DNA from 4 places in the Sulfitobacter sp. PM12 genome. Region 4 is predicted to be linked to each of the others. Evidence: riboswitches for the same ligand, from Rfam matches in the RefSeq annotation. Region 4 holds a riboswitch; each other region holds the start of a gene.
The links. Region 4 has a riboswitch for cobalamin ahead of bluB (5,6-dimethylbenzimidazole synthase). Riboswitches for the same ligand answer to the same signal wherever they lie in the genome.
Positions count from the first base shown of each region.

Region 1 (5,117 bases), 1.1 Mb from region 4:
ACGGTCGCTGCCGTCATCCCAGCGGGGGGACAGACCCGCCAGATGCAGCGCCATGGCAAACTCCTCGCCCGCCGTGCGGATGGTGGCAGAGCCCCACATGTCCATGACCAACCCCTTGGGCCAGTCGCCGTGATCCTGCAAATGCTTGCGCAACAATTCCTCGGCCAGCTTCACCCCTTGGGTATAGGCCGCACGCGAGGGCACGGCCCGTGGATCGGTGGTAAACAGGTTGCGCCCCGTGGGCCGCACATCGCTGCGCCCGCGATAGGGTGATCCCGACGGGCCAGGGGGCACAAACCGCGCCGAAAGCGCCGCGATCAGCCCGTCGATCTCACCCGTCCCATGATCGCCTGCGCCAAAGACATGCAGCCCGTCGCCATATTGCGTTTCCTTGATGTCGCAGACGAAGCGGTCGATGCGGGTCAACGCCTCTGCCGCGCTGGCGCTGGCATCAAGGCCGAGGTCCTGTTCAACCCCGCGGCCCTGCGCCTCGGCTCGGATGTCCGCGATCAGCCGGTCGCGCCGCGCAGGGTCCAGCCCGTCCGCGGTCGAGTATTCATCCAGCAGCCGTTCCAACCGTCCGAATGCATCGGGCAGTTTCGATGTCACCAAAGGGGGCGGCATATGGCCCACGGTCACGGCCCCGATACGGCGTTTGGCCTGCGCGGCCTCGCCGGGGTCATTGACGATAAAGGGATAGATCACCGGCATCGGGCCGATCAGCGCCTCGGGCCAGCAGGCGTCAGACAGGGCGACGGATTTGCCCGGCAGCCATTCCAGCGTGCCATGGGCCCCGACATGCACCATCGCATCCGCCTGCTGTTGCAGCCACAGATAGAAGGCGACATAGCCCGGGCGCGGCGTGCGGCTCAGGTCGTGATAGTCATCATCCCGTTCGGCCAGCGCCCCGCGTTCGGGCTGCAAGGCGACCAGCAGCTTGCCACTGCGCAGCGCCGGAAAACAGAACGCCCCGTCGTGAAACAGCGGATCATCCTGCGGCGCGCCCCAGCTTTCGGTCAGGTCATCGCGCAACGCCTGTGGCAGCTTTGCAAGCGCGGCCGCATACTCTGCCAGCGGCCAGCGGAGCGTTTCGGTGCCCAGACGGCTGGCAACCGTTTGCGTATCGGTAAAATCCCCCGCCTCCACGTCATAGCCCTGCGCCGCCAGCTGGGCCGTCATCTCCCGCAACGAAGCCAGCGCATCCAGCCCCAGCGCATGGGCCATGTTCCAGTCTTTGCCGGGGTAGGTGGACAGCACCACACCCACAGACTTTGCCGCGTTGTCTTGCACCCGTAGCTGGTGCAAGCGCTGCACGCGATCGGCGATGAAATCCACGCGGTTCGCGTCGGCGCGATGGGCGAAACGGCTGTATTGCAGCGCCTCGTCCCGTTTGCCGGGCTGTTTAAAGCTGACGACACCGCCGAACAGACGGCCATCCACCTCGGGCAAGACGACATGCATCGCCAGATCGGTAGGCGACAGCCCGCGCTCTGATCCGGCCCAATCGCGCCGACGCGCGGTCGATAGGGCGACCTGAACCACGGGGCAATCTGATGCGCCCAGAACGGATGGTTCATCCGGCCCGCGCTGGGCGGAGAAAGCGGTGGCGTTCACGATCACCGCCGGATCAAGCCGGGCGATCTGCTGCGCGATCCACGGCGCGGTGTCTCCCTTGAGGCTGGGCGCGAAGAGCCCCACGGCGTCAAAGCCACGCGCGTCGAGTGCGGTGATCAGCGCATCCACAGGATCGGTATCGGCAGCCGTCAAATAGGACCGGTAGAAGGTCACAATCGCGCGCGGCTTGTCGGAGGGTTCCGGCGCGGGGATCACGCCGGTGTGGGGGCGGTAGAACCCCGCCTCGGGCACGGTCTTGGCCCCTTTGGCCGGCCCCGCGTAAAGCCCCGCGGCCAGCGACAGCTGCGCCAGTGCCGCCTGCGCAGCCACCGCGCCGCCCGTATCGCACAGATGTTGCAAGCGTCTTAACGTCGAATGCGGCAGCGTCGACAGCGCGTCGAGCCGTGGGTCGGGTTGGCCGTCCGCAGGCAGCACCGCCAGCGCGATCTGCTGTTTGCGCGCCATATCCTGCAAGGTCGCAAGCCCGTAAGGCCAATAGCTTTCGCCCCCGATCAGCCGCACCAATACCGCCTTGGCCCCCGCAAGGGTCTGTTCGGCATAGGTATCGACCGACAACGGATGTTTCAGCGCGACCAGATTGGCCAGCCGCAACGACGGCAAGCCCCCTTCCGCACGATGCCAGCCCGCCGCGAAAGCCCCCAGATCACTGTCCGAAAAAGACAGCACCACCAGATCCGCCGGCGTCTGCCCTAGGTCTTGGGGCAGATCGCTTTGGTCCAGTCCGTGGCTTTCGCGAAAGACGACATGCATGGCGGCTTAGCCCTCCAGCACCGCGCGGATCGCGGCTTCGTTCACGTGATCATGTTCCGCGATCACAACCAGCTGGCTGCGGCGCGGCATGTCCCCCCAAGGGCGGTCGAACTGGCTGCGCACGCGTTCGCCCACGGCCTGCACCAGCAGACGCATCGGTTTGTCCTGAACGGCGATATAGCCTTTGACGCGCAGGATTTTCTGTTCGCGCGCCAAGCGCAACACGGCAGCCTCAAGCGTGGCGACATCGGCGACTTCGCCCATGTCGATCACCACGCTTTCAAAGTCGTCATGTTCGTGATCGTCATGCCCGTCGTGGTGGCTGGGGCGCGCGTCGATGTCATCTTCGGCGGCGGCTTCCAGACCCAGCACAACGCGGGGGTCGATCACGCCTTCGGTCATCGGAATGATCGGCAGCTTGCGCGGCGCATGCGCCTCGATCACCTTGCGCGCGGCCTCTACCCCGTCGGGGCCCGCCAGATCGGCCTTGGACAGCAGCACGATGTCGGCGCAGGCGATCTGGTCCTCGAAGACTTCGGACAAAGGCGTTTCATGGTCCAGACTGTCGTCAGCATCGCGTTGCGCGGCCACGGCCTCCAGATCGGGGGCGAACTGCCCGCTGACCACGGCTTCGGCATCGGCCAGGGTGATCACGCCGTCCACGGTGATGCGCGACCGGATCGCTGGCCAGTCAAACGCCTTGAGCAAGGGTTTGGGCAGCGCCAGCCCCGACGTCTCGATCAGGATGTGATCAGGCGTTTCGGGCAGGGCCATCAGGGCTTCGATGGTGGGGATAAAGTCATCGGCCACGGTGCAGCAGATACAGCCGTTTGCCAGCTCGACGATGTTCTCGGCGGGGCAATTGTCAATCGCGCAGGATTTCAGGATGTCGCCATCCACACCGGCGGTGCCGAATTCATTGACCAGCACGGCCAGACGCTTGGAGCCCGCGTTCTCCATCAGGTGACGGATAAAGGTGGTTTTGCCAGCGCCCAGAAAGCCGGTGATCACGGTAACGGGGATTTTGGTAAGGTTGGTCATTCGGTAGGCTCCTGTGGGGGAATGCGGGCGATGGATTGTTTGCGGAAGACCACGGGGCGTTCGCGCCAGGGCACCACGCCATCAGAGGTCTGGGCATAGGCAGAGACGCCCTTCACGATATCGGACAAATGCGCGTCAGTGTCGAGATCGCCGTACACATAAGTCCAGCGCGACGGGCCACCCGACAGGACCATCGAACAGCCCCGCGAACAGGCCGACAGACATTCGGCTCCGCGCAGCTGCACACCGTCGGGCAGATGCCCCGACAGCGCGTCAAACAGCTGTTGCCCGGGGCGCGGCGCGTCCTCGGCGGTGATCTGACCTGCGCGACAGGTGGTGCAGATGGTGACGGTGACCGGTTGATCCGTGGTGGTCATATCTTGCCTCATACGTCGATGGGCCAAGGGGGATCGCCAGCAGCGAACGACATGCGAACAGCGTTCTAGGCCAGTCGCGAAACACCCCGTTCGCCCGTTACAAACTATGCTGGCAGGTCTCCCGGCTTGCGGATCTAAGGCAGCTTGCCTTGCGAACCTTCACCTTCCCAGCCTGCGGGCCAGTGGTTGAAAGCTCTCTCCGGTCACGGTCGCGGGGGCGGCTGCGCTTGGCGCTGACCCAAGGCTGGATCAATGCGTATCGCGTTCCCTCTTCGCCTGTCTGGGACAGGAACCAACATACGCCCTGCATTGGTCATTTGCCCGCCCCTGTCAAGCTGCGCCTGTCATAACGCAGGGGTCAAACCCGCTTTGCGCGGATTTTCCCGATGGTGGCCAATGCGCAGGGGGCACCCGCGGATGCTTGACGGGATCACCGCAGGCTGACACCAAGGGCTGCACAAAAAACACGAGGTCCCGCCATGCCCACCCGCGCCATCATGATCCAGGGCACCGGATCGAATGTGGGGAAATCCATGCTGGTGGCGGGCCTGTGCCGCGCGGCCACGCGTCGGGGGCTTTCCGTCGCGCCGTTCAAGCCGCAGAACATGTCGAACAACGCCGCCGTCACCGAGGACGGCGGAGAGATCGGCCGCGCCCAGGCCCTGCAAGCGATTGCCTGCGGGCGGCCCCTGTCGGTGCATATGAACCCCATCCTGCTGAAGCCCGAAACCGACAGCGGGTCGCAGGTGATCGTGCAGGGGCAGCGCCATAGCACCCTGCAAGCGCGTGACTTCAGCAAGGCCCGCGCAGGGTTGATGGCTCCCGTGCTCGAAAGCTTCGGCATCCTCGGGCAAAGCGCCGATCTGATCATCGTCGAAGGCGCCGGCAGCCCGGCTGAGGTGAACCTGCGCCAGAACGACCTTGCCAATATGGGCTTTGCCCGCGCCGCAGGTGTACCCGTTGTCTTGGCCGGAGACATCAACCGTGGCGGCGTCATCGCCCAGATCGTGGGCACCCAAGTGGTGATGGACCCAAAGGACGCGGCGATGATCACCGGCTTTCTGGTCAACAAGTTCCGCGGCGATGTCAGCCTTTTTGACGACGGCTACCGCGAGATTGAACGCCGCACCGGCTGGACGGGGTTCGGCACATTGCCGTGGTTTGCCAACGCGCATCTGCTGCCCGCCGAAGACGCGGTGGACCTGTCGCGCGCCCCCTCCGACGGGGGGTTCCACATCGTCTGCCCCATGCTCTCGCGCATCTCGAACTTCGACGACCTCGACCCGCTGGCGGCGGAGCCGTCGGTGCGGCTGA
Region 1 covers NZ_CP151529.1:2,975,311-2,980,427, reverse strand. The annotation lists gene cobN (cobaltochelatase subunit CobN) at 1-2,385, opposite strand, end outside; gene cobW (cobalamin biosynthesis protein CobW) at 2,392-3,426, opposite strand; gene AADW22_RS14715 (DUF1636 domain-containing protein) at 3,423-3,803, opposite strand; cobalamin riboswitch at 3,897-4,115, opposite strand; gene AADW22_RS14710 (cobyric acid synthase) at 4,283-5,117, shown strand, end outside.
Region 1: linked by a shared signal. The riboswitch ahead of AADW22_RS14715 (DUF1636 domain-containing protein) and the one ahead of bluB (5,6-dimethylbenzimidazole synthase) in region 4 are both predicted to bind cobalamin.

Region 2 (5,117 bases), 420 kb from region 4:
CGGGTTGATGCGATAGGTCTTGGCATCCTCGTAAGGCATGATCTGCCATTTGAGCGTCCAGCTCGGGTAGTTCCCGTCGCGGATGTTGTTGAACAGATCGGCGCGGTGGTAGTCGCCGTTGGTCCCCGCCAGCTTGTCGGCTTCATTCTGGCTAAGGTAGGCATTTCCGTCGCCCTGATCGGTGTGGAAGTGGAACTTGACCCAGAACTTTTCACCCTCGGCGTTGACTAGCGAATAGGTGTGGCTGGAATATCCGTTCATCTCGCGCCAGTTTTTCGGAATGCCACGGTCGCCCATGAGATAGGTCACCTGATGCGCGCTTTCGGGCGAGAGCGTCCAGAAATCCCACTGCATATCGTGGTCGCGCATGTTGTTATCCGCACGGCGCTTCTGGCTGCGGATGAACTGCTGGAACTTGATCGGATCGCGGACAAAGAAGATCGGGGTGTTGTTGCCGACCATGTCAAAGATGCCTTCGTCGGTGTACATCTTGACCGAGAAGCCGCGCGGGTCGCGCCATGTGTCCGGGCTGCCGCGTTCGCCTGCCACGGTCGAAAACCGCATCACCACATCGCATTTCGCGCCGGGCTGGAAGATATTCGCCATCGTGTATTTCGACACGTCTTGCGTCGTCTCGAAGGTGCCAAATGCGCCCGAGCCCTTGGCGTGGGGCTGGCGCTCTGGAATACGTTCACGGTTAAAATTCGCCATCTGTTCAAGCAGATAGTGGTCATTCAGCACGATCGGGCCATCGGGGCCAACGGTCAGCGAATGCTCATCGCTTTGAACGCGAATGCCAGCGTCTGTGGTTGTGGGAGGGGTTTGCTTCTTGTCGGTCATCTGTAGCTACTCCTTCAGGGTCCACAGGCAAAACCTGTAGCGTGACGGATGGTTCCCGACCAAATGCGTAAGGAGTTGAATAGAAGTGTGGCCGCTTGGCGCGCTTAATGGGTCGCCGTGTGAAAGCGGATCACCTGCGCGTTATCCGCCGGATCGACAAGGAAATGCCCGCAGACGCCAAAGACCTCGCGCAGGAGGGTTTCTGTCATGATCTCGGAGGGGGTGCCGATGGCGCGCAGCTTGCCATCTTGCAAGACGCAAATCCGGTCGCAGAGCGTGGCTTGGTTCAGGTCGTGCAGGGCGATGATCGCCGTTGTCGGCAGGCGCTGGATCAGCTCAAGGATCGAAAGCTGGTGGCGGATATCCAGATGGTTCGTCGGCTCGTCCAGCAGCAGCACTTGCGGCCTTTGGGCCAGTGCACGGGCGATATGAACGCGCTGTTGTTCACCGCCCGACAGCGTGTGCCAGTGGCGGTCGCCAAAGCCCGACAGATCCACATCCGCCAGCGCCTGCGTGACGATGGCGTCGTCCCCTGCGCTCCACCCGCGCAGGGCGGACAGCCATGGGGTGCGGCCCAGTTCAACGGCATGGCGCACGGTGATGCGATCTGCGGTATCGGCGTGTTGTTCGACCAGCGCCAGCCGCTGTGCGATATCGCGCTGGCGCATCTTTGCCAGCGGTGCGCCGTCCAGCTCGACCCGCCCGCGCGAGGGTTTCTGAATACCGGCAAGCATATGCAGCAACGTGGATTTGCCCGACCCGTTCGGCCCGATCAGCCCCAGCTTTTCGCCCGGCCGCAAGGACAGGGACACGTCGTTGACGATGGCGCGGTTGCGCACCCGCCAGCCCAGTTCGTGACAGGACAGAATCATGGCGACGTCCTTTTGCCAATCAGGATCAGTGCAAAGACGGGCGCGCCGACCAAAGCGGTCACCACGCCGATGGGCAGCACTTGGCCCGGTACAATCACTCGGGAAATCACATCGGCAAAGACCAGAAACACCGCCCCCGCCAGTGCGGAAGCAGGCACAAGGATCGCGTGACGATGCCCCACGACGATGCGCATGGCATGGGGAATCACCAGCCCGACAAAGCCGATCGCACCTACCACCGAGACCATCACCGCCGTGACCAGCGCCGCCGTGCCGATCAGCAGCAGCTGCACGCGGCGCACCGGAATGCCCAAGGACGCGGCGCTGTCGCTGCCGAAGGTAAAGGCATCCAGCGCGCGGGCGTGCCACAGACAGGCCAGCAGCCCGATCATCGCCGCGGGCAGGGCGCTTAGTACATCGGGCCAGCGCACGCCCGACATATTCCCCAAAAGCCAGAACATGATAGCACGGGCCTGTTCGGCATTGGCCGATTTCGTGATCATCAGCGCGGTCAGGGCGTTGAACATCTGGCTGCCCGCGATACCGGCCAGCACGATCACGCCCGCGGCCCGCAGGCCCACACCGCCCCCTGCCGCCTGCGCCAGCAAAGCCACAAAAGCGAAAGCCACCAGCGCCCCGCTGAACGCACCGATAGACAGCGAAATGGCACCACCCCCCAGCCCGAGGATGGTCACCGCAACAGCGCCGGTGGACGCCCCCGCAGAGATGCCCAGCAGATAGGGATCCGCCAGCGCATTGCGCAGCAGTGCTTGCAACACGACGCCCGACAGCGCCAGACCGGCGCCACAGCACATTGCCACCACGGCCCGCGCCATGCGGTAGTTCCACACGATGCCCTCGTCAATCTTGTCGACCGCATAGCCCGCGTTCAGCGCCTTGTTGGCCAGCACCTTCAGCACCACCAGCGGCGGGATAGAGACCTCGCCGATGGCCGCACCAAACAGCAGTGTGGCCAGCAGCACCGGCGGGATGATCACCCACCAGTGCCACTGCGGCCTGCGCATCACAGAGCGGTCGATTGCGGTCATTCGGCTAGATCGAAACCGGACAGCGCGTCAGCCATCGTTTCCAGCGCATAGATCGCACGCACGGTCGGGTCCATCGCATGGGCGTCCATGGTGATGATGCGGCCCTCTTTCACCGCGGTCATCTCGCGGGCGACGGGGTCGTTCATCAGGAAGCTGCGTTTTTTCTCGATGTCATCCGCGGGGAAGCGGCGACGGTCCATTTTGGCAAGCACGATGAACGTCGGGTCGGATTTCGCCAGAGTCTCCCATCCGACCAGCGGCCATTCCTCGGCCGAGGTCACGACGTTTTCAACGCCAAGCTTGTCCATCATATAGGCGGGCACACCCTGTTGACCTGCGACATAAGGGTCCGCCGCCATCTCGGACGACGAGAACCAGAACAGCGCCGAGGTGCCTTGGGGCAGGTTCAGCGATTTGGCTTTCTCGACCGCCTTTGCCTCACGCGATTGCAGGTCTGCCAGCAGCGTGGCACCGGCGTCTTGCGCGTTATAGATCAGGGCGAGCTCTTCGATGCTGGTATACAGCTGCTGGGTCGTGAACAGTTCAGATCGCGTGCCGTCCGCGCCGACAGAATTATCCTTGGCCGCGCAATCGGTGGGCATCACATAGGTCGGCACGCCCACCTCGTGAAAGCTGTCGCGGGTGCCGACCATACCTTCGGGGCCGACGTGCCATTCATACATCACGGTGACCAGATCGGGGCGTTTGCCCAACACGCTTTCAAAGCTGGGGTCGTTATCCGCCAGCCGTTCAATCGCATCGTTGGTGTCTTTGAACTCTGGCAAAACGGGGCTGAACCAGACAGAGGTTCCCGCGATCCGGTCCTGCTGGCCCAGCAGATACAGGATCTCTGTCGTGGATTGCCCGATGGTCACGGTGGTCTGGGGTGCCGCGTCAAAGCTGAGCGTATGGCCGCAGTTGTCGATGGTCAGCGGATAGTCTGTCTCTGCGCCAAGCGCGGTGCTGCCCGCAAGGCTCGCAATCAGGGTCAGGCTCGAAAAAAATGGTTTCATATCAAGGGCTCCGGTTGGTCCGATGCCGGGGTCTTTGAATAGAAAGAGAAGGGGCCAGCCAAATGGCGCGCGGGCGCATTTTGGTCTGCGCGTAAGGTAATATCCGGTCCCATCATCATCCTCTCCCGAGCAACCCCGCCCGGTGTTTCAGGTTCAGTGTCGGCAGGTCTCCTGACTGACGGATCGCGGCTGTCCCCGCCTTCCCGGACCTTGAGGCCCAGTGGCATGATGGAGGTAGCTCACCGTCTACAGTTGCGGGGGCAGTTCCGGTTCATCCACACCAAAGCGCGGATGGCGAATTCCCTATTATTTCCCGAAGGAAACCGACCCGGTTTCGATGACAGTTGTCCGCCCACCCGTCAAGTTGCGTTTTTGCGGTCGTCATCGCGGGACAAAGGCAAATAACGCAGGCCACGGTTCCGCAGAACGGGCGAGAGGCAAATAACAAACGGATGGAAAACCAAGTGGCAGCCCGTAGGGGAGTCGAACCCCTCTTTTCAGGTTGAAAACCTGACGTCCTAACCGATAGACGAACGGGCCACTTAACTTGTGAGCGCTTCTTTAGGCAAAGCCATCGGCGGGCGCAAGTGCAAGCCGCATGAGAAATTGGGGAAATACGGCAAAAAAATCACATCTTCTGATGCCATATTCCAAGGGGCGTATGGCGAGGGGGAATCGCCGTGTGAAACGCGCGCCGCGCTCGGGATGAGGGCGCGCGTTTCCCTTAGATTTCCCAGTGAAAACCTGTCGCTTTTTCGGAGACGGTCCAGAGTTTCTCCATCACGGGTTTGTCGTAGGCATGGGGGTTCAGGGTGCCTTTGCCAACGGGCCCTCCGGTTTGCAGCCATCCGGTCGGGCCATAAAGCGCGCGCTGCGCCAACCCGTCTTCGGTCGCGCACATGACTTCGGGATACGCGCCTTTTTCGGCGGATTGCACCATTGGCGTCTTGCTCATCATCCACCAGGTGACCCGTGTGAAAAGCCCGCCGCTTGTGCTGATCAGCGAGGTCGCCGACGCGCCGGGGTGACAGACGTATACCTCAACGCGGCTGTCGGTGGCTTTCAGCCGGTCCTGAAGCTCATAGGCAAACATCATCTGCGCCAGCTTGCTTTGGCTGTAGACCGCGTTGGCGCTATAGTTCTTGTCCCAGTTCATGTCGTCGAACTGTATCGTCTTGATCCCCATGTTGTACCCGAGGCTGGACACCACAACGATCCGGCCCGCACTTTCCTGAATGCGATCAAACAGCATCCCGCACAGCAGGAAGTGCCCATAGTGGTTGGTGCCAAGCTGGCTTTCGAACCCGTCAACGGTCAGCTGCTGTGTCGGCACCTGCGCGATG
Region 2 covers NZ_CP151529.1:1,475,693-1,480,809, forward strand. The annotation lists gene AADW22_RS07045 (catalase) at 1-840, opposite strand, end outside; gene AADW22_RS07050 (ABC transporter ATP-binding protein) at 945-1,712, opposite strand; gene AADW22_RS07055 (FecCD family ABC transporter permease) at 1,709-2,737, opposite strand; gene AADW22_RS07060 (ABC transporter substrate-binding protein) at 2,758-3,774, opposite strand; cobalamin riboswitch at 3,918-4,117, opposite strand; tRNA gene AADW22_RS07065 (tRNA-Glu) at 4,240-4,314, opposite strand; gene AADW22_RS07070 (SDR family oxidoreductase) at 4,499-5,117, opposite strand, start outside.
Region 2: linked by a shared signal. The riboswitch ahead of AADW22_RS07060 (ABC transporter substrate-binding protein) and the one ahead of bluB (5,6-dimethylbenzimidazole synthase) in region 4 are both predicted to bind cobalamin.

Region 3 (5,117 bases), 1.1 Mb from region 4:
CCCTCGCGATCAAGGTGACGCCGGCGCTACGGCGTTTTGCCGATAGTCTGGGATTGCCGCTGATCGAACTGTCGGAAGCCGATATCGCAGACATCCCGACGCGTACCGTGTCGCCGCGCGTGCAGGCGCGGTTCGGGACCGGATCACTTGCCGAGGCCGCCGCATTGCGCGTTGCCGGTCGCGGTGCCAAATTGACGACCTTGCGTGTGACCAGCCCCAATGGCATGGCCACCGTAGCTATCGCGGAAGGAATTGCCCCATGACTGTTCACTTTATCGGCGCGGGCCCCGGTGCCCCTGATCTGCTGACCCTGCGGGGGCGCGACCTGATCGCGGCCTGCCCTGTGTGTCTGTATGCCGGATCGTTGGTCCCGTCTGAGCTGCTGTCCTACTGCCCTGCGGATGCGAAGATCGTGAACACCGCGTCGCTGTCGCTGGACGAGATCATGGCAGAGATCAAGGCCGCAGATGATGCGGGGCAGGATGTGGCGCGGCTTCATTCGGGTGATCTATCGGTCTGGTCCGCCATGGGCGAGCAGCTGCGCCGCTTGCGCGAGCTGGACATCGACTATGACATCACCCCCGGCGTGCCCGCCTTTGCCGCTGCCGCCGCCGCTTTGGGGAACGAGCTGACGCTGCCCGGTGTGGCGCAGTCGCTTGTTCTCACTCGGACATCTGGGCGGGCGTCAGCCATGCCCGAGGGTGAAACGCTCGAGAATTTTGCCGCCACGGGTGCCACGCTGGCGATCCACCTGTCGGTGCATGTGCTGGATGATGTGGTCGCGCGGCTCACCCCTCATTACGGAGAGGACTGCCCCGTCGCCATCGTCTGGCGCGCCAGCTGGCCGGATCAACGGGTGGTGCGGGCGACCTTAGGCAGCGTGATTGACGCCACCGACGGCGAACGCGGGCGCACGGCGCTGATCCTTGTGGGCCGCGCACTGACGGCAGAGGAGTTCCGCGAAAGCTGTCTGTACGCGGGCGATTACGACCGCCGCTTCCGCCCCGTGGGCACAGAGCCGCGCTTTCCCGAGGGCACAGAATGATCGAGACAACGCAACTGCCCAAGGGCCTGATGATTTCGGCCCCGGCGTCGGGCACGGGCAAGACCACCTTGATGTTGGGCCTGTTGAACGCGCTCAGCCGTCGCGGCGTCGACGTGCGCCCGTTCAAGAGCGGGCCGGATTACATCGACCCCGGCTTTCACCGCGCGGCCTGCGGGCGGTCGTCCTATAATATCGATAGCTGGGCCATGGGCTCGGGCGTGTTGTGCAATCTGATCGGCACCGCCCATGGCGGCGATCTGGCCCTGATCGAAGGGTCAATGGGGCTGTTCGATGGTGTGGCGCAACCGGGGGAAACCTCGAACGGGGCGAGCGCCGATATCTCTGCCATGACGGGCTGGCCGGTGGTGTTGCTGCTGGATGTATCGGGTCAGGCGCAATCGGCTGCGGCCACCGCCCTTGGGTTCAAGACGATGCGCCCGGATGTGCATGTCGCGGGTGTGGTGCTGAACAAGGTCGCCAGCCCCCGTCACGAGGCGCTGCTGCGTCTGGGGATGGAGCAGGTCGGCATCCCCGTTCTGGGCGCGCTGCCCCGACAGGGATCGGTCACGCTGCCGGAACGCCACTTGGGTCTGGTGCAGGCCGAGGAGCAGCCCGAGCTGATGAAGCTGCTGGATGCGGCAGGTGATTTCATCGCGCAGCATATCGATCTTGATCTGATCGTCTCTGCCGCCCAAGGGCGCAGTATTCCCGACGGGCCAGATGTGTTGCCCCCGCCCCCCGGGCAACGGATCGCTTTGGCCAAGGACGCCGCGTTTTCGTTCATCTATCCGCATTTGCTGGACCACTGGATCGCCGCGGGTGCGCAGGTGTTGCCCTTCTCGCCGCTGGCGGATGAGGCACCGGACGACAGCGCCGACATCTGCTGGCTGCCCGGTGGCTATCCCGAACTGCATGCCGGACGCCTTGCCGCTGCCGCGCAGTTCCGCGACAGCCTGCAACAATTCGCCACGACGCGCCCGGTGCATGGGGAATGCGGGGGGTATATGGCGATGGGGGCCGGTTTGGTCGACAAGGAAGGCGTGCGGCACCAGATGGCGGGGCTGCTGGGGCTGGAAACCAGCTATGAGAAGCGCAAGATGCATCTGGGCTACCGGCTTGCCACGCTGAACGAACCCGGCCCCGGCTATGACGCGGGCGCGCGGTTGCGCGGGCATGAATTCCACTATTCTACCATCCTGTCGCAACCAGACACGCCGCTGGCGCGGGTGGTCGATGCTAATGGGGCCGAAGTGCCCGAGACAGGCTCGCGCCGGGGCCATGCGACGGGCACCTTCTTTCACCTGATTGCGGGGGCGTCATGAGCGGTTTTGTCTCTTTCGTCTCCTCCGGTCCGGGTGATCCCGAGCTGCTGACCGTGAAGGCGGTAAAGCGGTTGCAAGAGGCCGAAGTCGTGCTGTTCGACGATCTGTCGGCGGGTCCGATCCTTGAACATGTCTCGCCCGAGGCGGATCTGATCGGGGTAGGCAAACGCGCCGGACGGCTGTCTCCGAAGCAGGATCACGTGAGCCGCCTGCTGGTCGAACACGCATTGACCGGCGCGCGGGTGGTGCGGCTCAAAAGCGGGGACGCGGGCGTGTTTGGCCGGCTTGAAGAAGAGCTGACCGCGCTGAAAGCGGCTGGCGTCGCCTTCGAGATCATCCCCGGTGTGACGGCGGCGTCTTCGGCGGCGGCGGCGGCGATGATCCCGCTGACCCGGCGGCTGACCGCGCGGCGGGTGCAATTCATCACCGGCCACGGCGAATCGGGGGCCTTGCCCGAAGATCTGAACATGGCGGCGCTGGCCGACCCTACGGCGACCACGGTCGTCTACATGGGCCGCCGCACCTTTGCGGGTTTCGCCGCGCGGCTGATCGAGGCGGGCTTGCCGCCCTCCACCCCTGCCCTGCTAGCAGAGGCGGTATCGACCCCCGATCAAAAGCTGAGCCGCCACACCGTGGAAAGCCTTGCCCATCTGCCGCTGGATCCCGCAACGTCAGCGCCTGCGCTGATCCTTTACGGGCCTTTGACCGAATAGATGACTTGACAAAACCGGCCCGAAAATGACCACCTATTCCGGACGGTTCCCCGTGCGCCTTCGGGCAATCGGGGTGAAAAGGGAATACGGTGCGGTGCCAAAGCAAAGGTGCCAAATCCGGAACTGCCCCCGCACCTGTAAGTGAAGAGCAACCCGCATTGCCACTGGGCCAGACCGCCTGGGAAGGCGCGGCACGCATGGACGCACAAAGTCAGGAGACCTGCCGTCATGGGGATGATCCCCGATCCAACTGGCTGCCCCCCGGGGCGGCTTTCACATTATGCCGTCGGGGAAGACGGTAAGGAGACCTGAATATGCATATCGAACCCGAAGTCGTGACCGGCGCCAAGCTGGTCCTGTCCTATGGCACCGCCGCCGGTGCTGCGGCCTATACCGCGAAAACCGCAATGGACTCTGTCCGTGAGAAAGGCGTCGTGCCTTTTGCGGGCGGGGCCATGGTGGCCACCGCGCTGACCTTTGTCTTTTTTCAGGTCTTCCCGCATTTCCCCGTGGGCGTGAGCGAAGTGCACCTGATCCTCGGGTCGACCCTGTTCTTGCTGTTCGGCGTGGCCCCTGCGGCTGCGGGTCTGGCGCTTGGTCTGCTGGCGCAGGGCGTGTTCTTTGCCCCCATCGACCTGCCGCAATACACGATGAACGTCACCACGCTGCTGGTGCCCTTGTTCATGGTCTCGGCGCTGGCCAAACGCATCATCGCGCCCAACACCGCCTATGTTGATCTGACCTATGTTCAAGCGCTCAAGCTGTCGACCGCGTTTCAGGCGGGCGTTGTGGGCTGGGTCGCCTTCTGGGCCATCTACGGTCAGGGCTTTGCCGCCAGCAACATCGCCGCTGTGGCCAGCTTTGGCGGGGCCTATATGATGGTCATCCTGATCGAGCCGCTGGTGGATCTGGCCGTGCTCGCCGCCGCGAAAACCCTGCGCGATTTCGCAGGCAGCGCGCTGTTCACCAAACGTCTGACACAGACTGCCGCTGAATAATCCAAGACCCGACGCGGCCCCCTATTCTTCGGGCCGCGTCACCCCCTGCCGGAGCCTCAAGATGTTTACGCTTTCACTGATCGGCATCGGGTCCGGCAATCCCAAACACCTTACATTACAAGCCATCGACGCGTTGAATGCCTGCGATGTGATCCTGATCCCGTCCAAGGGCGCGGGCAAGGATGATCTGGCTGGCCTGCGGCACGAGATTTGCGCCCAGGTGCTGCGGTCGGACGGGCCTGAAATTCACGAATTCACCCTGCCCAAACGCGACGCCGCCAACCCTGATTATCACGCGGGCGTCCACGATTGGCACGATGCCATTGCGCACGTCTGGCTGGCCGAGATGCAGCGCACCCTGCCCCAAGGTGGTCGTGTCGGTTTCCTCGTCTGGGGGGATCCATCGCTGTATGACAGCACCCTGCGCATTGCGGAGCGGTTGCAAAAGGTCGTCACACTCACCGTCGATGTCGTGCCGGGGATCACCTCGCTTCAGGTACTGACGGCGGGCCATGCGATCCCGCTGAACACCATCGGCAATCCCGTCACCATCACCACCGGTCGGCAGCTGCGCGATCATGGCTGGCCGCTGGGTGTGGATACGATTGCCGTCATGCTGGACGGCACCTGCGCCTTCGAGGTGTTGCGGCAGCACAGCGACATACACATCTGGTGGACCGCCTATGCCGGCATGCCGAACGAGCGTCGCATCGCAGGCCCGCTGGATCAAGTCTGCGACCGCATCATCGCAACACGGGCAGAGGCCCGCGCCGCCCATGGCTGGATCATGGATATCTACCTGCTGCGCCGGTAGACACGCGCGCTACAGCTTTTCGAGCCGTTGCAAGATCGGGCAATCGGGGCGGTCATCGCCAGCGCATTCATGCACCAGATGGGTCAAGGTCTGACGAATATCTTGCAGGTCCGCGATCTTGCTTTCGATCTGCGCCAAATGTTGCTGGGCGATGGCACGGACATCGGCGCTGGCGCGATCCTGATCATCCCAAAGCGCCAGCAGGTCGCGGCAATTCTCGATCGT
Region 3 covers NZ_CP151529.1:2,986,539-2,991,655, forward strand. The annotation lists gene AADW22_RS14760 (cobalamin biosynthesis protein) at 1-263, shown strand, start outside; gene cobM (precorrin-4 C(11)-methyltransferase) at 260-1,045, shown strand; gene AADW22_RS14770 (cobyrinate a,c-diamide synthase) at 1,042-2,367, shown strand; gene cobA (uroporphyrinogen-III C-methyltransferase) at 2,364-3,080, shown strand; cobalamin riboswitch at 3,107-3,323, shown strand; gene AADW22_RS14780 (energy-coupling factor ABC transporter permease) at 3,395-4,078, shown strand; gene cobF (precorrin-6A synthase (deacetylating)) at 4,140-4,892, shown strand; gene cueR (Cu(I)-responsive transcriptional regulator) at 4,902-5,117, opposite strand, start outside.
Region 3: linked by a shared signal. The riboswitch ahead of AADW22_RS14780 (energy-coupling factor ABC transporter permease) and the one ahead of bluB (5,6-dimethylbenzimidazole synthase) in region 4 are both predicted to bind cobalamin.

Region 4 (5,117 bases):
GCTGCGCGCACGCGCTTGCGCCTTGCGTCGGCCCATATTGGCTTTCAGCGCGGCTTTCAGCCTGTCTTCCCGCAATACATTGGGTTTTGGCGGCTTTTGTGGGGCGGTATCCTTTGACATGTCGATTGTCTAGCGCAGCGGACCGATATGGTCCAGATTACGCTTGCACCATATTGCGAATGGGTCTAATCACCCGCCCACAGTGCTGGAGTAGCTCAGTGGTAGAGCGCGTCATTGGTAATGACGAGGTCGGGAGTTCAATCCTCCCCTTCAGCACCAGATCCCCCCTTTAAACATATCGCTTTGCCCTGATGCCTTATTTATCTGGCGTTGCGGTTTTGGCATGTGCCATGGATGCGCCTGAAGTCGTCGCAGCGTCCCCTGCCCCGAAACATCCCGAATCACGATGGCAGAAGAAAACCCCGACCGCTTGCGCCGCCGGGGTTTTGATTTTCACGTGAAGCAATTTAGCCGCGATATGTCAGACCGGCAAACAGACGGCCCTGATCGCGGTGGCGGCCCCCATGGACCGACCCTGCAACGGATGCCACACCGGCAATCAGCGACGCGGCGGCCAGTACAAAGGCGGTCAGGATACCGGCGTTACGTGCGGTTTGCGCAGCTTCAACCGCTGCTTCTTTCGCCTCTGCTGCGGCCTGTTCAGCCTCGGCCTTGGCAGCGGCTACAGCGTCTTCGACTTCCTGACGTGCTTCTTGCGCTTGGGTCACGATCTGATCCACACGCTCTTTCGCCTGGGCCTGGGTCAGATCGGTGCGTGCAGCAACAGCGCCGGCAAGATAGGTCCGGTCTTCCTCGCTGACCTCACCCGTGCGGTAGATATTCGCGACGATGCTGGCGGTCTGCTCTGCCAATTGCTCGGGATCGGCTGTCAGCGGGTCGACCTGATTGGGGCGCAAAAGCTGGTTCGACAGGTAATCTGTCGGATCATTCTTGGCCTCATCCGGGATTGCAGCACCCGCCGCATCGGCCAGTCCGGAGGCAGCACCTCCCACGGCAGAGCCCGCAGCTTCGACGACCGTACCAGCCGCTTTGCCCGCACCCGCTGCGACATTGCCCGCGGTATTGGCTGCAAAGCTCAGCGCGCTGGATAGCATCACGGCGGTGATCACAGAGCCGAGGCCCCAAACAACCAGACCGTTGATCCCGTCACGTGCAGTGACTTCATCATCCGTAGCGCTTTCGACGCGGCGGCGCATGCGGCCCGCGATATAACCACCGGCCAGATAGGAGGCGACGAGCGTGATCACCATCCACAGCGCGGTCAGCACCAGTTCAAGCGTCGATGAATTGTCAGTTCCGTCCAGCGTGATCGACGACAGGCCAAGTGCCGCGCCGAAGGTGGTCAGCAAAAGGCCGATCGCCACAGCGACAACAGTGCCCGCGAAAATTGCGGGCCAGTCGACATAGGATCCATCGGCAGTTTTTTCAGTAAGTGTCGTGTTCATGTAAATGCCTCCCCGGCGTTTGATTACGCCAAGCCGACCAGCGACAGCACCGCCATAACCACGACCACAAGACCAACGAGATAAATGATACCGCCCATTTTGAATACTTCCTCTTTGCGTGCCAGACGCGGGATGCACTGGCTTCACAAAGGCAACGTCAGGGAACCGGCATAGTTCCGCTGACCGCGCAAATTACCCGCATTGCGGGAGGTGGCAACGTGAGCGGGACGGGCGGGGACTACGGGTCGCCCTGCCACGTACCGTCAAAGATCATCTCGTCCACGGGGAGCCGTTTGCTCCAGCCTTTCACCTCGAGTTCGGGCGTCTGGTAAAGCTCGTCCACGTGCCCTAGACAGAGGTAGCCGACGATCTCTATCCGGTCGGGGATATTCAGCAGGTCACGCAGATCGGCATCGCGGAACACGCTGACCCAGCCCATCCCGATGCCCTCGGCGCGGGCGGCAAGCCAGAGGTTCTGGATCGCGCAGACGGTGCTATACAAATCCATGCTTTGATTATGGGTGCGCCCCAGCACGACCCTGCCGCCACGGCTGCGGTCACATGTCACGCAGATATTGACCGGCGCCTTGCGGATACCTTCGAGCTTCAGCGACCTGTAGGTTGTCTGGCGGTCGCCCTCGAACATCTGGGCGGCTTCCTCGTTGGCGCGGTTGAAGGCTTGCCAGACCTGATCGCGTGCGGCCTGATCGCGGATGACGATGAAATTCCACGGCTGTGACAACCCGACGGACGGTGCGTGATGCGCGGCGGTCAGTATGCGGTGCAACATATCCTCGGCCACTGGATCGGGTAAAAACTGATCACGTACATCGCGGCGGGTGAAGATCGCCTTGTAGACGGCGTCGCGTTCAGTATCTGAAAAAGGCGCGGCGGGTGCCAGCGCAGAGGGTATCGGCATTGTTCAGTCCCCAACAATACGTTTATGCGCCAATCCCGCTGTCCATGCGGGGCAAGCTGTACTGTCTGGCCGGTCTTCTGACTTAGGGTCGTTTGGTCCGCGCGCCTTCCCGGAATATTCCAGTGGCCTATGCGCAAACCATCCCCATTACAGCGTTGGGCACGTGCCGGAGTTTCACCAGCTTCCCGATTCTTCCGCGAGGCGGACACCAGACCCGGCCATTGGGCCACGGCTGTCCGCCCGGAACAAGCCCTAACGCGGGGATCAGCCGCGTTTGGTTGCGAAAATCTTCTTCATTACGGCGTCGAACTCGTTCCACGAGATGACGGCCTTGTTGCCCGCATAGCCGTGATAATAGGACCGCCCGTTAGAGGTCGGGAAACCGGCCCAGATACGTGCGAGGTTTTCCATAAAGCGGTGGCGGCTGATCTTGCCTTTCTTGAACGCGTTAAATCCCGCATCGACCAAAAGGATATCCGCCAGCCCATCCTGCACGGCCGAGGTAAAGCGGTCATTCTTGCTTAGCCCCGCCTGTCGCACCAGACTGCGCAGCGTGGATGGAATGAATTGGTATCGACCGATGGCATGCGGTTGGCCCGGCGTGCGGTCGATCCAGCGGTAGATCTCGCCGATGGTCATTTGCGTCGGACGCTGTGGCGGCAGCCGTTTGGCCCCGTATTGCACGGCGTCATAGCCCTTCGGACCCGCCTCGGCCCAAGCGATGAGGCTTTTGAGGTCCGCGGCCGTGCTGACCCCGCTGAGCTCTTGGAAAGACCGGCTGCGGCTGCTCACGGTTTTGGACCGGACCTGCGCTTTGGGCTGGACCTTATGGCGCAGCTTGATCTGACCCTGCCCTGCGGATTGCATGACGTTGAACGAGATGTCGCTTTGCATGGCAGAGCGCGCACCGGACAGGCTGAACCCTTCGGCGCTGACAGTGGTAGCGGCCAGAAGTGCCGCGGTTGCGATAATTGGTAGTGTGCAAGTAACTTTCATATCATCCCCCATGATGAAAAAATTTGTCATGGGACCATGGTGACCGCAGACGCCCGCGCTTTCATTTGCGCAAGCAGGTGGGTCGGGGCCATGGACGGATAGGACGGCATATCTTTTGGGATAGGGCGCTATCCCGCGGTGCGGTTGCCCCCTCCGTTCAGACGGGCTTGGGCGTTGAGGCACGCGGATCCGCCCCGGTGTTTCACCCGAATCCAAAGAGGGGATTCGCGGTAAACCACGGAAAAAACGCATAGCCCGCGACCCGCAAACGGGGCGTCAAGCCCGCATCCGGGGGCTAAGCCATGATATTCATTTACTTAATTCCCGCGCAGCGGTGGTCGTTTTGTCGGAGTTGCGCTATGATTAGTCGCAAATACATAAAATGGAGAGCATCTAATGACAGATGAAACGTCGCCGGGTATCCCGACACCCGACGGGGCCGCTGCCGTAATCGACACGGATTACGAGATCGGCCAAGACAACAAAGAAGGCAGCGTGGGGCCCTTCGGCTTCGACATTCACAACCCGGTCTTCGCGATCTCGGGTGTGTGTATTGTTGCCTTTGTATTCTATACACTCGCGCTGCCCGAACAGTCTGGCGCGCTGTTCACATGGCTGTTTTCGTCGGTGACAAAGGGCTTTGACTGGTTCTTTATCTCTGCCGGCAACATTTTTGTGCTGTTCTGCCTGTTCCTGATCGTCACGCCTTTGGGCCGTGTGCGTCTTGGCGGGGCCGAAGCAAGCCCCGACTATACCTACCTTGGATGGTTCTCGATGCTGTTCGCGGCGGGCATGGGCATCGGTCTGATGTTCTATGGCGTCTCTGAACCGCTATCGCATTTCTCGAGCTCCATGGGTGGCACAGCTGTTGGCGAAGACGGCCTGCGCACCGATTGGGCACCTTTGGGCGCGGCAGCGGGCGATCAGGCCGAAGCGGTGCGTTTGGGTATGGCGGCCACGATCTACCACTGGGGCCTGCACCCTTGGGCGATCTATGCCGTTGTTGGTCTGGCGCTGGCGCTGTTCAGCTATAACAAGGGTCTTCCCCTGACCATCCGCTCTGCCTTTTACCCGATCCTGGGGGAACGCGTCTGGGGCTGGCCCGGTCACGTGATCGACATTCTCGCCGTATTTGCAACGCTCTTTGGTCTGGCGACATCGCTTGGTCTGGGTGCCACGCAAGCCAACGCGGGCTTGAACGAGCTCTTTGGTGTGGCGGTTGGCCCCACAACTCAGGTTCTGCTGATCACCGGCATCACCGCGATTGCGACCGTATCCGTGCTGCGCGGCCTTGATGGCGGTGTCAAAGTCCTGTCAGAGATCAACATGGGTCTGGCGTTTTTGCTGTTGGCCTTCGTGCTGTTGGTCGGACCGACGCTGGCGATCCTGTCGACCTTCGGGTCATCGCTGCTGGCCTATGTGGAATATCTGCCAGGTCTGTCCAATCCGATCGGCCGTGAAGACGTGAACTTTATGCAGGGCTGGACATCGTTCTACTGGGCATGGTGGATCAGCTGGTCCCCTTTCGTCGGCATGTTCATCGCCCGCGTAAGCCGTGGCCGTTCGGTCCGCGAGTTCCTGACCTGCGTCCTGCTGATCCCGAGCCTTGTTTGCGTCCTGTGGATGAGCGTCTTTGGTGGCATGGCAATCGATCAGGTGATCAGCGACGGCTACACAGCCGCGCAAGAAGCCGAGCTGCCACGCCAGCTGTTCGCCATGCTGGATGCGCTGCCACT
Region 4 covers NZ_CP151529.1:1,054,915-1,060,031, reverse strand. The annotation lists gene AADW22_RS05095 (hypothetical protein) at 1-120, opposite strand, end outside; tRNA gene AADW22_RS05090 (tRNA-Thr) at 205-279, shown strand; gene AADW22_RS05085 (hypothetical protein) at 468-1,466, opposite strand; gene bluB (5,6-dimethylbenzimidazole synthase) at 1,705-2,385, opposite strand; cobalamin riboswitch at 2,435-2,613, opposite strand; gene AADW22_RS05075 (hypothetical protein) at 2,650-3,411, opposite strand; gene AADW22_RS05070 (BCCT family transporter) at 3,778-5,117, shown strand, end outside.